Regions from separate parts of the Microbispora sp. NPDC088329 genome, predicted to be linked through region 2. Evidence: predicted binding sites of a transcription regulator. Region 2 holds the regulator's gene; each other region holds the start of a gene.
The links. Region 2 encodes HrcA, which represses chaperone genes, less so after heat shock. Its sites were predicted from a motif close to TTGGCACTCTCNNNNNGAGAGTGCCAA; they were not measured.
Positions count from the first base shown of each region.

Region 1 (4,661 bases), on a different contig from region 2:
TCCGCAACGGCGTCTCCGAGGACGTCGAGACCGTCCTGCGGTTCTGGCGTGAGGCCGCCGAGAACACCGACAGGCACGACGACGCCGGCAAGGTCGTGGCTCTGATCGAGCGCGATCCCGAGGCGCTGCTGATCGCCGAGATCGACGGCCGCATGGTCGGCACGCTCATCGCCGGATGGGACGGCTGGCGGGCCCACCTCTACCGGCTCGCCGTGGACCCCGCCCACCGGCGCATGGGCATCGGTTCACGGTTGATCGAAGCCGCGGAGGAGCGGTTCCGGGCGTTCGGCGCGTTCCGCGCGGACGCGATGGTCCTGCACGACAACGCCCTGGCGCACCACGCCTGGACGGCGGCGGGATACGCGATGCAGACCGACTGCGCCCGCTGGGTCAGGCGCCTCACCTGAGCCTGGGGCGAAAACGGGAAAGGGCGGCTCCCCCGAGGGGGAACCGCCCTTCCGCTGAGACGAAGCAGGCAGATGGATCAGAAGTCCATGTCGCCGCCGCCGGGCATGGCGGGGGCCTTCTCCTTCTCGGGCTTCTCGGCGATGACGGCCTCGGTGGTCAGGAACAGCGCCGCGATGGACGCCGCGTTCTGCAGCGCCGAGCGGGTGACCTTGGCCGGGTCGATGATGCCGGACTCGAACATGTTGACGTACTCGCCGGTCGCGGCGTTGAGGCCCTCACCAGCCGGGAGGTTGCGGACCTTCTCCACCACGACGCCGCCCTCGAGGCCGGCGTTGACGGCGATCTGCTTCAGCGGCTCCTCGAGGGCCTTGCGGACGATGGCGGCACCGGTGGCCTCGTCGCCGTTGACCTCGAGCTTGTCGAACGCGTTGGCGCCGGCCTGCAGCAGGGCCACGCCACCGCCGGGGACGATGCCCTCCTCGACCGCGGCCTTGGCGTTGCGGACGGCGTCCTCGATGCGGTGCTTGCGCTCCTTGAGCTCGACCTCGGTGGCCGCGCCGGCCTTGATGACGGCGACGCCGCCGGCCAGCTTGGCGAGGCGCTCCTGGAGCTTCTCGCGGTCGTAGTCGGAGTCGGTGCGCTCGATCTCGGCGCGGATCTCGTTGACCCGGCCGGCGATCTGCTCGGCGTCACCGGCGCCGTCGACGATCGTGGTCTCGTCCTTGGTGATGACGACCTTGCGGGCGCGGCCGAGCAGGTCGAGAGTGGCGTTCTCGAGCTTGAGGCCGACCTCCTCGGAGATGACCTGGCCACCGGTGAGGGTGGCGATGTCGCCCAGCATGGCCTTACGGCGGTCGCCGAAGCCCGGAGCCTTGACGGCCACGGACTTGAACAGGCCGCGGATCTTGTTGACGACCAGGGTGGCCAGGGCCTCACCCTCGACGTCCTCGGCGATGATGACCAGCGGCTTTCCGGACTGCACGACCTTGTCGAGCAGCGGCAGCAGGTCCTTGTTCGCCGAGACCTTGGAGTTGACGATCAGGATGTAGGGGTCCTCGAAGACCGCCTCCATGCGCTCCGGGTCGGTCACGAAGTAGCCGGACACGTAGCCCTTGTCGAAGCGCATGCCCTCGGTGAGCTCGAGCTCCAGGCCGAAGGTGTTGCTCTCCTCGACGGTGATGACGCCTTCCTTGCCCACCTTGTCCATCGCCTCGGCGATGAGGGCGCCGATCTCGGTGTCGGCGGCGGAGATGGAGGCGGTGGAGGCGATCTGCTCCTTGGTCTCCACGTCCTTGGCGAGCTTCGACAGCTCCTCGCTGACGCGCTCGACCGCGGCCTCGATGCCCTTCTTCAGCGCCATCGGGTTGGCGCCGGCGGCCACGTTGCGCAGACCCTCGCGTACCAGCGCCTGGGCGAGCACGGTAGCCGTCGTGGTGCCGTCACCGGCGACGTCGTCGGTCTTCTTGGCGACTTCCTTGACGAGCTCGGCGCCGATCTTCTCCCACGGGTCCTCGAGCTCGATCTCCTTGGCGATCGAGACACCGTCGTTGGTGATCGTGGGGGCGCCCCACTTCTTCTCCAGCACGACGTTGCGGCCCTTGGGGCCGAGGGTCACCTTCACGGCGTCGGCGAGCTGGTTCATACCGCGCTCGAGACCGCGCCGGGCGTCCTCGTCAAACGCGATCATCTTGGCAGCCATTAGGCTAGACCTCCCAGTAGCAGGGTGTCTTCAACGGACCGAGCCGACGCCCGCGACGGCTTGGACCCGCTATCCCTGCGCGGGCCCCATCGCCCCGATCCCGGTTGTTGTCACTCTCGACCTCAGAGTGCCAAACAAGTATTTAGCACTCTCCCCCTGAGAGTGCAAGCGGAAGCCACTCTGACCAGCTTGGACGGTATGTCCAGAACAGCCCAGCAGGCCGCACCGAGCGAGCCGTCGGGGCGCGCCGCCGGTCTGGACTGAGGAGCTGCGCGGGAGCGAAGCGACCAAGCAGCGACGAGGGCCGCGTCCCCGGCGCGCCTCCGCCGGAAGTGAGCGCCCCGACGAGCGAAGCGGGGAACACCGAGCGAGCCGTCGGGGCGCGCCGGCGTCTGGACTGAGGAACGCGCGCAGCGAGGAACGAGCGAGCACGTGACGAGGGAAGACGCTGGGAGTGAGCGCCCCGACGAGCGAAGCGGGGAACACCGAGCGAGCCGTCGGGGCGCGCCGGCGTCTGGACTGAGGAGCTGCGCGGGAGCGAAGCGACCAAGCAGCGACGAGGGAAGACGGCGGGTGTGAGCGACCCGGCGAGCGAAGCGGGAAATACAGCGGAAGGCCCGGCTCGCGGGGGCCGCGAGCCGGGCCTTTCGATGGTCGTTGACGGGATCAGACGGCCCGAACGGCCTCCGCCTGTGGGCCCTTCTGACCCTGCGTGATGTCGAACTCAACCCGCTGACCCTGCTCGAGGGCCTTGTAGCCGTCCATCATGATTGCCGAGTAATGGACGAACACATCCTTCCCACCGTCTACCGCGATGAAGCCATAGCCCTTGTCCGCGTTAAACCATTTGACGGTGCCCTGCGCCACTTCCGACTCCTCTTGCTGGGCTGGGGACCACACCCAAGAAGCCCCCGGTTTCGTCGATCGTCCTCGACCATACCCGCGTCAAGGCGTAGGACAACAGAGTCAATCCGCAAACTACTACTTGGCGTTCGCTCAAAGCGGTACCGAAGAATATTCACTTTACCGGTGAATAGTTGAGAGCTGCACCTTTTGTCATAGCACCGTATGACTTCTTCACGGTAGAAGTGCACTTCAGGTGCTCAGCCCCGGTGCGGCGGCTCAGCCTCCGGCGACGGCGGGGATGACCGAAATCTGCACCCCGTCCGGGGTGGCGGTGTCGAGGCCGTCAACAAATCGGACGTCCTCTTCCCCAACGTAGACGTTGACAAAACGCCGAATCTTGCCCGTCTCGTCCAGGATGCGCCCGCCGATGCCGGGGTAGTCCGCGTCCAGCTTCTGCAGGACCTCGCGGAGCGTTCCCCCCTCTCCGCTCACCTCCGCGGCTCCGTTGGTGTACGTCCGGAGAATCGTCGGAATCCGTACGGAAACGCTCATTGTTCGCTCGCTTTCGTTGCTGCCGATGGGCCTTGTGAAACGCTTTCAGTTGGCGAATGCCGCACGGAACGCGTCGAGAGAGGGGCGGATGACGGCCGTGGGACGGGCGTGCTCGGCCACCGCGTCGAGCGTCTTGAGCCCGTCGCCGGTGTTCAGCACCACGGTCTCGGCGTCGGGGTCGAGGCGGCCCTCGCGCACCAGCTTGCGCAGCACGCCGACCGTGACGCCGCCCGCCGTCTCGGCGAAGACGCCCTCGGTCCTGGCCAGCAGGCGGATCGCCTCCACCACCTCCTGGTCGTTCACGTCCTCCACCGCGCCACCGGTCCGCCGGGCGATGTCGAGCACGTACGGCCCGTCCGCCGGGTTGCCGATCGCCAGGGACTTGGCGATGGTGTCGGGCCGCACCGGCTGCACCACGTCCTGCCCGGCCTTGAAGGCCCGGGAGACCGGCGAGCAGCCCTCGGCCTGGGCGCCGAAGATGCGGTAGGGCCGCTCCTCGACCAGCCCCAGCTTGATCAGCTCACGGAAGCCCTTGTCGATCTTGGTGAGCTGTGAGCCCGAGGCCACCGGGATGACGATCTGGTCGGGCAGCCGCCAGCCGAGCTGTTCGGCGATCTCGTACGCCAGCGTCTTGGAGCCCTCGGCGTAGTAAGGCCGGAGGTTGACGTTGACGAAGCCCCACTTCTCGCCCAGCTCGTCACCGATGAGCTCGGAGCAGAAGCGGTTCACCTCGTCGTAGGTGCCTTCGAGGGCGACCAGGCGGCCGCCGTACACCGCGGCCATGGTGACCTTGGCCGGCTCCAGGTCGGCGGGGATGAACACGCAGGAGTCCAGCCCGGCCCGGGCGGCCGCCGCACCCACCGCGCCGGCGAGGTTGCCGGTGGAGGAGCACGACAGGGTGTGGAAGCCGAAATTGCGCGCGGCCTCCAGCGCGATCGAGACGACCCGGTCCTTGAAGGAGTGCGTGGGGTTGCCGGAGTCGTCCTTGACGTGCAGCGACCGCAGCCCGAGCTCGGCCGCCAGCCTGTCGGCCTTCACGAGCTTGGTCCAGCCGGGCTGGAGGTTGGGCTTGGCCGCCACGTCGGCGGGGACGGGGAGCAGGGAGCGGTACCGCCAGATGTTCGCCGGGCCGGACTCGATGTCCTCCCGGCGGATC
Region 1 is NZ_JBFBIP010000013.1:24,743-29,403, reverse strand. Features, by position in the region: gene AB0O28_RS23405 (GNAT family N-acetyltransferase) at 1-407, shown strand, start outside; gene groL (chaperonin GroEL) at 485-2,107, opposite strand; gene AB0O28_RS23395 (cold-shock protein) at 2,774-2,974, opposite strand; gene AB0O28_RS23390 (MoaD/ThiS family protein) at 3,230-3,505, opposite strand; gene thrC (threonine synthase) at 3,551-4,661, opposite strand, start outside.
Region 1: a site for HrcA is predicted at 2,250-2,276, ahead of groL (chaperonin GroEL). Genes of this name have one in related genera too.

Region 2 (4,661 bases):
GCGGCTCTCCTTGGAACCGGGCACCAGGTGGTCCACGAGCACGCCGAGCCGCCTGCCCGGCCCGGGGGCGAACTCCTCGACGATCGCGGGGAGGTCGTCGACGCCCTCCAGGAACTCGACGACGACCCCCTCCACCCGCAGGTCGTGCCCCCAGATCTTCTCGACCAGCGAGGCGTCGTGCACGCCCTCGACGTAGATGCGGCTCTCCCTGGCGACCTGCGCGCGCAGGCCCTCGACCGCGATCGATCCCGAGGCGCTCCGCAGCGGCCCCTTCGGGCCGGCTTGGGGGCGCACCAGCGTGACCGGTTCGCCGTCGAGGAGGAACCCGGCGGGGGTCAGCGGGAACACCCGCCGCCGGCCGAACCGGTCCTCCAGCGTCACGGCCTCCTTGTCGCAGGCCACCACGGCGCCGCAGAAGCGGCCCTCGGCGTCCTCGACCACGAGGTCGGGCTCGGCCGGGACCTCGGGGATCCGCCCCCGCCGTGGCCGCCGCCAGTCTCCGGAAAGCACGTCCCGCCCGTACATGCGGGGAACGCTAGCAAATCACGCCATGCGGCGGCGGGCTCCGGAACGGCGCACCAGCACGACGATCGTCACGATCACCGCGGCCAGGAATCCGACGACGGGCAGCGCCAGCAGCGCGAGCGCACCGCCCACCAGTTTGCCGATGTCGCCGGTGAGCTGCTTGCCGACGCCGAACCTCACCCCGTCGCCGTCGCAGGCGACCTGGTAAGTGCCCGCCTGCGGGACGTCGGCCTCGAACAAAAGCTCCCAGGTGGTGCCGTTCAGCGCGACCGTCTGCGAGGCGGCCGGCCGGGTCAGCCGTAGCCGCGGGTCGGCGCCGTCGCCGAGCCGGCAGCTGACGTCGGTGGGCTGGTCGACCGCCGCGTAGATGGCGGGCTTGTCCGCGGGGTCGAGCGCGACGCTCACCGCCTCCCCGCCGGAGAAGGTCGTGGTGGGCGCGATGTCGCCGATCGTGGAGAACAGGCCGCCGGCGAAACCGCCCACCCCCGCCACCAGCAGGACGAGGAAGAGCGCCCAGGAGAGAAAGACCCACAGCAGGCGGGGCCGGATGGGCCGGGAGCCGCCGTACGGCGGGGGAACGGGGTGCGGCATCCGCAGGGTCGCGCCGGGCGGCGCGGCGGGCGCGGGGCGGGGGACCCGCATGGTGACGTCGGCCGGAGCGGGGTTCTGATTCTCGTACATGAAGTGAAGAATCGACCATGCCACTTGCCGTCGATTTGCAGCCCGCTTGTCCCGGTGCCCTGCGCTGTCCCGGTGCCCTGCGCTGTCCCGGTGCCCTGCGCTGTCTTGGCACCCACTGCGTTATCGCACCACGTGGGGTGGTAGCCGTACACTTGGCACTCGGGAACACAGAGTGCCAGAGTCGGTGTTTCCAGGCACAGGGAGGTGACACATTGCTCGACGACCGCAAGCTCGCCGTTCTGCGCGCCATCGTCGAGGACTACGTGTCCACCAACGAGCCGGTGGGGTCCAAGGCCCTGGCGGACAGGCACAATCTTGGCGTCTCCCCGGCGACGATCCGCAACGACATGGCGGCGCTGGAGGAGCAGGGATACATCACCCAGCCGCACACCAGTGCCGGCAGGGTGCCGACCGACAAGGGATACCGCCTGTTCGTCGACCGGCTGTCGCAGATCAAGCCGTTGTCGAGCGCGGAGCGCAGGGCCATCGAGACCTTCCTCGCCGGGGCGGTGGACCTCGACGAGATCGTCATGCGCACGGTGCGGCTGCTCGCGCAGCTGACCCGTCAGGTCGCGGTGGTCCAGTACCCCTCGCTCACCAGGTCGTCGGTACGCCATGTGGAGATCGTCCCGCTCGCGGAGCGCCGGGTCATGCTGGTGCTGATCACGAACACGGGGCGCATCGAGCAGCGGGTGGTCGACCTGCCCGAGGCCGTCGGCGACGACCGCATCGCCAACCTGCGCGCCGTGCTCAACTCGTGCCTGGACGGGTGCGGGCTGTCGCAGGTGCCGGATACCGTGGCCGACATCCCCGAGCGGCTGCCGCCCGAGGACAGGCCGGCGGCGGCCACGATCCTTTCCGTGCTGCTTGAGACGCTCGTGGAGCGGCACGAGGAGAAGATCGCCTTCGCCGGAACGGCCAATCTGGCGGTGGCCGACTTCAGCGCCGGCCTGCGTGGCGTGCTGGAGGCGCTGGAAGAGCAGGTCGTCCTCATCCGCCTGCTGGGCGAAACCGGCGGGCTGTCCGACATCACCGTCCGAATCGGATCCGAGAACCCCTACAGCGGGCTGCGTGGCACCTCCATCGTGGCCGCCGGGTACGGTTCGGGCGACCAAGAATTGGCCCGGCTCGGAGTGCTGGGCCCGACACGAATGGACTATCCGGTGACGATGGGTGCGGTACGCGCGGTGGCGCGGTACGTCGGCCAGATCCTGGCGGGGTCATAAGTGTCCAACGACTACTACGCGACCCTTGGCGTACGGCGCGACGCCAGCCAGGAAGAAATCAAGAAGGCGTATCGCCGTCTTGCCCGTGAGCTGCATCCGGACGTCAATCCCGACCCGGAGACCCAAGAGCGGTTCAAGGAGATCAACCAGGCGTACGAGGTGCTGTCCGACGCGGGCAAGCGCCGCATGTACGACATGGGTGCCGACCCGTTCGGCGGCGCGGGGGCCGGGGCCGGGGCCGCCGGCTTCGGCGCGGGCTTCCCGTTCAGCGACATCATGGACGCCTTCTTCGGCTCGGCGGGCGCGACGCGCGGGCCCCGCTCGCGTGCCCGCCGGGGCCGCAACGCCACCATCCGGGTCGAACTCGACCTGTCGGAGTCGGCCTTCGGCACGACCCGCGAGATCACGGTCGACACGGCCGTGCTCTGTGACGTCTGCCAGGGCTCGGGGGCGGCGTCCGGCACCCACCCCGACACCTGCGACATGTGCCACGGGCGCGGTGAGGTCTCGCAGGTGACCCGTTCGTTCCTCGGACAGGTCATGACCTCCCGTCCCTGCCCCCAGTGCGGCGGGTACGGCAGCGTCATCCGGCACCCCTGCATGGAGTGCTCGGGCGAGGGGCGGGTCAGGACCCGGCGCACGATCAAGGTGAGGATCCCGGCCGGGGTCGAGGACGGCACGCACATCCAGCTCGCCGGCGAGGGCGAGGTCGGCCCCGGCGGCGGCCCCCCCGGAGACCTGTTCCTGGAGATCGTCGAGCGGCCGCACAAGATTTTCGAGCGGCGCGGCGACGACCTGCACTGCACCGTCCACATTCCGATGACCGCCGCCGCGCTCGGCACGTCGCTGACGGTCGAGACCCTCGACGGCGACGAGCAGATCGACGTGCGGCCCGGCACCCAGGCCGGTCAGGTCATCCCCATGTACGGCAAGGGCGTCCAGCGGCTGAACGAGACCGGCAGGGGCGACCTGCTGATCCACGTGAACGTCGAGACACCGGCCAAGCTCGACCCCCAGCAGGAGGAACTGCTGCGCGAGCTGGCGAAGCTGCGCGGGGAGGAGCGGCCGCCCGGCAAGTTCTCCCCGGGCCAGCAGGGCTTCTTCTCCCGCCTGCGAGACGCCTTCAACGGCCGCTGAGCTGATCGGATGACTGTTCCCGTGTTCCTGTCGGACGCGGCCGGGCGGCCGGCGGACACGTTCGTCCTCGACGGGCCGGAGGGGCGGCACGCCGCGGCCGTGCGCCGCCTGCGGCCCGGGGAGCGGATCGACGTGACCGACGGCGCCGGGCGGGTGGCCGAATGCACCGTCTCGACGGCCGGCAAGGACTCGCTGACCGTCGAGGTGCTGCGCCGGTTCGAGGTTCCGCCGCCCCGGCCGAGGCTGGTGGTCGTGCAGGGCCTGCCCAAGGGCGACCGGGGCGAACTCGCGGTCGAGATGATGACCGAGGCCGGGGTGGACGTGATCGTTCCCTGGGCCGCCGCCCGCTGCGTCACACAGTGGAAGGGCGACCGGGCAGCCAAGGCCCTCGCCCGCTGGCGCGGCACCGCCCGCGAGGCGGCCAAGCAGGCCCGGCGTTTCCATCTGCCCGAGGTGACCGAGCAGGCGACGACGGCGGCGGTCGGCTCGCTCGTCTCCGCCGCGGCGCTCGCGGTCGTGCTGCACGAGGAGGCCGCCGAGCCGCTGAGCCGCCTGGCCCTGCCGCAGGAGCCGGGCGACATCGTGATGATCGTGGGCCCGGAGGGCGGCGTCACCGAGGAGGAGATCGCCGCGTTCCGGGCCGCGGGAGCCGTGCCGGCCCTGCTGGGGCCGACGGTGCTGCGCACGTCGACGGCGGGCGTGGCCGCGGCCGCCGTCCTGCTGTCGCGCTGCGGCCGCTGGTGACCGGCCGAGCGCCCGTCAGGAGGCGGGCGACTCGGTCGCCGAGTTGGGTGTGAACGTCTCCGTGGGCGTCGGGGCCTGGGTGGTCGCCGTAGGCGCCGCCGTGGTGGGCCGGGCCGTGGTGGGCCGGGCCGTCGGAGGGCGCGGCGAGGCCGTGGGCGTCACCGCGGGCGGCTGCGTCACCGAGGTCGGCGAGCACGTCGGCGGGAGGGGCGTGTCGGGCTCGATCACCCCGGGTTCGGAGGCCGGCGTGACGCAGGGATCGGACGGCGACGGCGACGGCCGGGTGGTCACGCCCGCCCTGTGCGTCGGGGACGGGGCCGGCCGCGCGCGCGACGGGCTCGGAGCGAT
Region 2 is NZ_JBFBIP010000024.1:41,158-45,818, reverse strand. Features, by position in the region: gene AB0O28_RS32910 (DUF3097 domain-containing protein) at 1-525, opposite strand, end outside; gene AB0O28_RS32905 (hypothetical protein) at 544-1,206, opposite strand; gene hrcA (heat-inducible transcriptional repressor HrcA) at 1,419-2,432, shown strand; gene dnaJ (molecular chaperone DnaJ) at 2,433-3,569, shown strand; gene AB0O28_RS32890 (16S rRNA (uracil(1498)-N(3))-methyltransferase) at 3,579-4,313, shown strand; gene AB0O28_RS32885 (hypothetical protein) at 4,329-4,661, opposite strand, start outside.

Region 3 (4,661 bases), on a different contig from region 2:
CGGTGGCCTCGTCGCCGGTCAGGCCCAGGTCGTCGAGCTCCTTGGACACGTGCACGAGCGCGGAGCCACCGCCGGAGACGATGCCCTCCTCGATCGCGGCGCGGGTCGCGGAGATCGCGTCCTCGAGGCGGTGCTTCTTCTCCTTCAGCTCCACCTCGGTCGCGGCGCCGACGCGCAGCACGCACACACCGCCGGACAGCTTCGCGAGACGCTCCTGGAGCTTCTCGCGGTCCCAGTCGGAGTCGGACTGCTCGATCGCCACCTTGATCTCGCGGACGCGGTCCTCGATCGCCTGGGCGTCGCCGGCGCCGTCCACGATGGTGGTGGTGTCCTTGTTGACCACGACGCGGCGGGCCGTGCCGAGCACCTCGAGGCCGACATGCTCCAGCTTGAGGCCGATCTCCTCGCTGACGACCTGGCCGCCGGTGAGGATCGCGATGTCCTGCAGCATGGCCTTGCGGCGGTCACCGAAGCCGGGCGCCTTGACGGCGACGGAGGTGAACGTGCCGCGGATCTTGTTGGTCACCAGGACGGCCAGGGCCTCGCCCTCGACGTCCTCGGCGATGACCAGCAGCTGGCGCTTGCTCTGGGCGATCTTCTCCAGCAGCGGCAGGAAGTCCGCGATGGAAGCGATCTTGCCCTGCGTGATGAGGATGTAGGGGTCCTCGAGGACCGCCTCCATGCGCTCGGAGTCGGTCACCATGTAGTGCGACAGGTAGCCCTTGTCGAACTGGAGGCCCTCGGTGAACTCCAGCTCCAGGCCCATCGCGTTGGACTCCTCGACGGTGATGACACCGTCCTTGCCCACCTTGTCGAACGCCTCGGCGATCAGGCCGCCGATCTTCGCGTCCTGCGCGGAGATCGTCGCGACGTTGGCGATCTCCTTCTTGTCCTCGACGTGGCGGGCGCTGCCGAGCAGCCGCTCGCTGACGGCCTGGGCCGCCTTGTCGATGCCGCGCTTGAGTCCCAGCGGCTGCGCGCCGGCCGCGACGTTGCGCAGGCCCTCGCGGACCATGGCCTGGGCCAGAACGGTCGCGGTGGTGGTGCCGTCACCCGCGATGTCGTTGGTCTTGGTCGCCACTTCCTTGGCGAGCTGGGCGCCCAGGTTCTCGTACGGCTTGTCCAGCTCGACCTCGCGAGCGATGGTCACACCGTCGTTCGTGATCGTCGGGGCACCGAACTTCTTGTCGATGACGACGTTGCGGCCGCGCGGGCCGAGGGTCACCTTGACAGCGTCGGCGAGAGCGTTGACACCACGCTCGAGAGCGCGCCGCGCGTCCTCTTCGAACTCCAGGATCTTCGGCATTCAGGTCTCCTTGTGAGCGCGCGGAGCCCCGGGCGCGTGTCCCGGGGCTCCACTGGCCGACGCGGCCTACTTCTCGATGATGGCGAGCACGTCGCGGGCCGAGAGCACCAGGTACTCCTCGCCGCCGTACTTGACCTCGGTGCCGCCGTACTTGCTGTAGAGGACGACGTCGCCCTCCTTGACGTCGAGCGGAATGCGCTTCTCGCCGTCCTCGTCCCAGTTGCCCGGACCCACAGCGAGGACGCGGCCCTCCTGCGGCTTCTCCTTGGCGGTGTCCGGGATGACCAGGCCGGAGGCGGTGGTCTGCTCGGCCTCAAGCGGCTGGACCACGATGCGGTCGCCAAGCGGCTTAACGGGAACCTTGGTGGCGGTCGTCACGATCGGACCTCCCCTTCAGATTGCGATGAATGAGCTGAAGAGGCGACCAGCGGCCTGCCGTCGCGGGTGTCAGACCTGTCTCGTCGCTATTGGCACTCTCGATGGGAGAGTGCCAACACGAAACAGTATGCAAGTGGCGCGTGACAGTCAACACGAACCGGCATCGCAGGTCAGACGCGGGAGGCGTACGACCCGGAGCGGACGTCGTCGACGATGCCGGGGCGGCTCGGCTCCCAGCCGAGCACCTTCCTGGCGAGGTCGCCGCTCACCACCTGACTCAGGGCCAGACCCTCGGCGAACGGACGGCCGAGCACCTCGCTCGCCTCGTCGATCGGCCAGGGCACGGCCCTGCCCGTGCGGCCCGCCGCCGCGGCCGCGTCCGCGACGCTCACCGCCTCCTCGGCGACGGCGTGGAAGAGGCTCCCCGGACCGGCCTTCTCGATCGCGAGCACGAGCAGGTCCGCCAGGTCGTCGACGTGCACGGTCGCCCAGGTCGGCACCGGGCCGCCCGCGTGGACGTACCGGCCGTCCTCCCCCTCGGGGGAGGCGAGCAGCGTGGGGATTCCCGCGCCCCGGCCGTACACGATGCCGGGCCTGACGACGACGCCGCCGGCGTCCAGCACGAGCCTCTCCAGGCGCGGCCGGTAGCGGGAGGCGAGGATGGGGTCCAGCGGGGCGTCCTCGTCCGCCGCCTCGGTGGTGGCGCCGAGCACCCAGACGCCACTGGTGTAGACGAGCCGCGCTCCGCCGCCGGCCAGCGCCTCGATCGCCGCGACGTCCACCGCCTCGTCCCCGACGGGGTTGGCGGCGTGCACGACGACGTCGATGTCCGGCGTCACCGCCGCGCGGAGCGTCCCGGGTTCGTGGATGTCGCCGTGGCGCACCTCTCCGGGTACCGCGGTCTCGCGGGCCTTCGGACGGACGAGCGCGACGACCTCGTGGCCGCGTTCGGTGAGGCGCTCCGCCAGCACCGAGCCGATGTACCCCGTCGCGCCGAGCACCAGCACCTTCATTTTTCCACCTCGAACACTTTGATGTTTTACTGTTCGACGTAGACGGTAACGTATGCCCGGCCAAAACTTCAACGTCGAAGTGTCGGTTACGATGGCGGGTGGAGGAGGAGCGGCGGAGAACCCAGGCCGCACGCGCTATGAACGACACCCTCGCGAACGACACCGCCGGCGGGGACGCCGCCGGCTCGGACATCACCGGTACGAACCCCACCGGCACGGGCACCACGCGCACGGGCACCGCCGGCGACGACGCCGTCGACCAGATACTCGGCCAGTGGGCCCGGGCGCGTCCGGACGTGGACTGCTCGGCGATGGGGGTGGCGGGGCGGATCTCCCGTGCGTCCCGGCTGCTGGAAAAGGGCATCAAGGAGTATTTCTCCGGACACGACCTGGAACCGTGGGAGTTCGACGTGCTCGCGACTCTCTTCCGGTCCAATCCCGATCATCGGCTCTGCATGAGCGAACTCGCCACGGCCGCGATGGTCAGCTCGGCTGCGCTCACCAACCGGGTGGACCGCCTCGTCGCCAAGAGGCTGGTGCACCGGGAGGTCTCGCCCTCCAACCGCCGCATGGTCCTGATCACCCTCACCGACGAGGGGCGGACGGTGGTCGACGCGCTGCTGGAGGGTCATGTGGCCAACGAGGAGCGGCTGCTGTCCGGCCTCACCGACGACGACCGGGCACAGCTGTCCGGACTGCTCTGCAAGCTGCTCACCTCCCTCGGCGACGTCCGCTCCCGCTGACCGAGGGACACGGCCCGCGTGACGCCCTCGCGCGGCCTTCCCGCTCCCGTCGCGCTCCCCGGCCCACAGCCGGAGCACTACGGACGAATCCGATAGCGTCGCGGGCGTGGACCTGGACGCCTTCCGCACGCTGCTCACGCCCGCCGGGCACGGGGCCCTGGACGAGGCCGTGAAGATACTCGCCGACGGCGCTGATCCGGTGGCCGCCGCGAGCGCGCTGCGCCGGAGCCACCCGGCGGACCTGGCGGCGGCGGCGCTCACCCAGGCGTCGCTGCGGCGGCGGGCCGAGGCCAAGTTCGGCCCCGACGCCGCCGTCATGTACTTCACCCCGCACGGACTGGAGCAGGCCACGCGCCCCGAGGTCGCCGCACACCGCGCCGCCAGAATCCAGGCCGCCAGAATCCAGGCCGCCAGAATCCGCGCCGCCGGAGAGGCCGCCGCGAAGGCCGCCGGGGAGGCCGCCGGGGAGTCGGAGGGCGGCCCGGCCGTGCTGGACGTCTGTTGCGGAATCGGCGGCGATCTCCTCGCCCTCGCGAGGGCGGGCTGCTCCGTGAACGCCGTGGATCTCGACCCGCTGACCGTGGAGATCGCCCGCGCCAACGTGGCGGCGCTCGGCCTGTCGTCCACGGTCGAGGTCCGCACGGGCGACGCCGCGCTGGCCGACCCGGGCGGGTACGACCTGCTGTTCGCCGACCCCGCCAGGAGAGGCGCGAGCGGACGGACCTTCGATCCGAAGGCCTACTCCCCCACCTGGCCGGTCGTGCTCGACCTGGTGGCCCGCGCCCCGGCGGCCTGCCTGAAGGTGGCCCCCGGCATCCCGTACGAGTTCATCCCGGAGGGCGCCGAGGCCGAGTGGGTGTCGTACCGCGGCGAGGTGAAGGAGGCGGCGATCTGGACCGGGATGGGATCGGGCGGCCGGCGCGCCACTCTGCTGCCGTCCGGGGCCACGCTCACGGAGTCCGGCGCGGAGGCGGAGACCGGGCCGGTGAGCCGTTACCTCTACGAACCCGACGGCGCCGCGGTGCGGGCCCATCTGGTCGCCGAGGTCGCCGCTCTCGTGTCGGGCCGCCTCGTCGACCCGCGGATCGCCTACATCACGAGCGACCGTCTCGTACGCACGGAATGGGCGTCCCGTTACGAGGTGACCGACGTCATGCCGTTCTCGCTCAAGCGGCTGAGAGCGGCACTACGCGAGCGGCGCGTCGGCACGGTGACCATCAA
Region 3 is NZ_JBFBIP010000005.1:56,484-61,144, reverse strand. Features, by position in the region: gene groL (chaperonin GroEL) at 1-1,306, opposite strand, end outside; gene groES (co-chaperone GroES) at 1,373-1,687, opposite strand; gene AB0O28_RS12440 (NAD-dependent epimerase/dehydratase family protein) at 1,855-2,697, opposite strand; gene AB0O28_RS12435 (MarR family transcriptional regulator) at 2,835-3,440, shown strand; gene AB0O28_RS12430 (class I SAM-dependent methyltransferase) at 3,547-4,661, shown strand, end outside.
Region 3: a site for HrcA is predicted at 1,774-1,800, ahead of groES (co-chaperone GroES). Genes of this name have one in related genera too.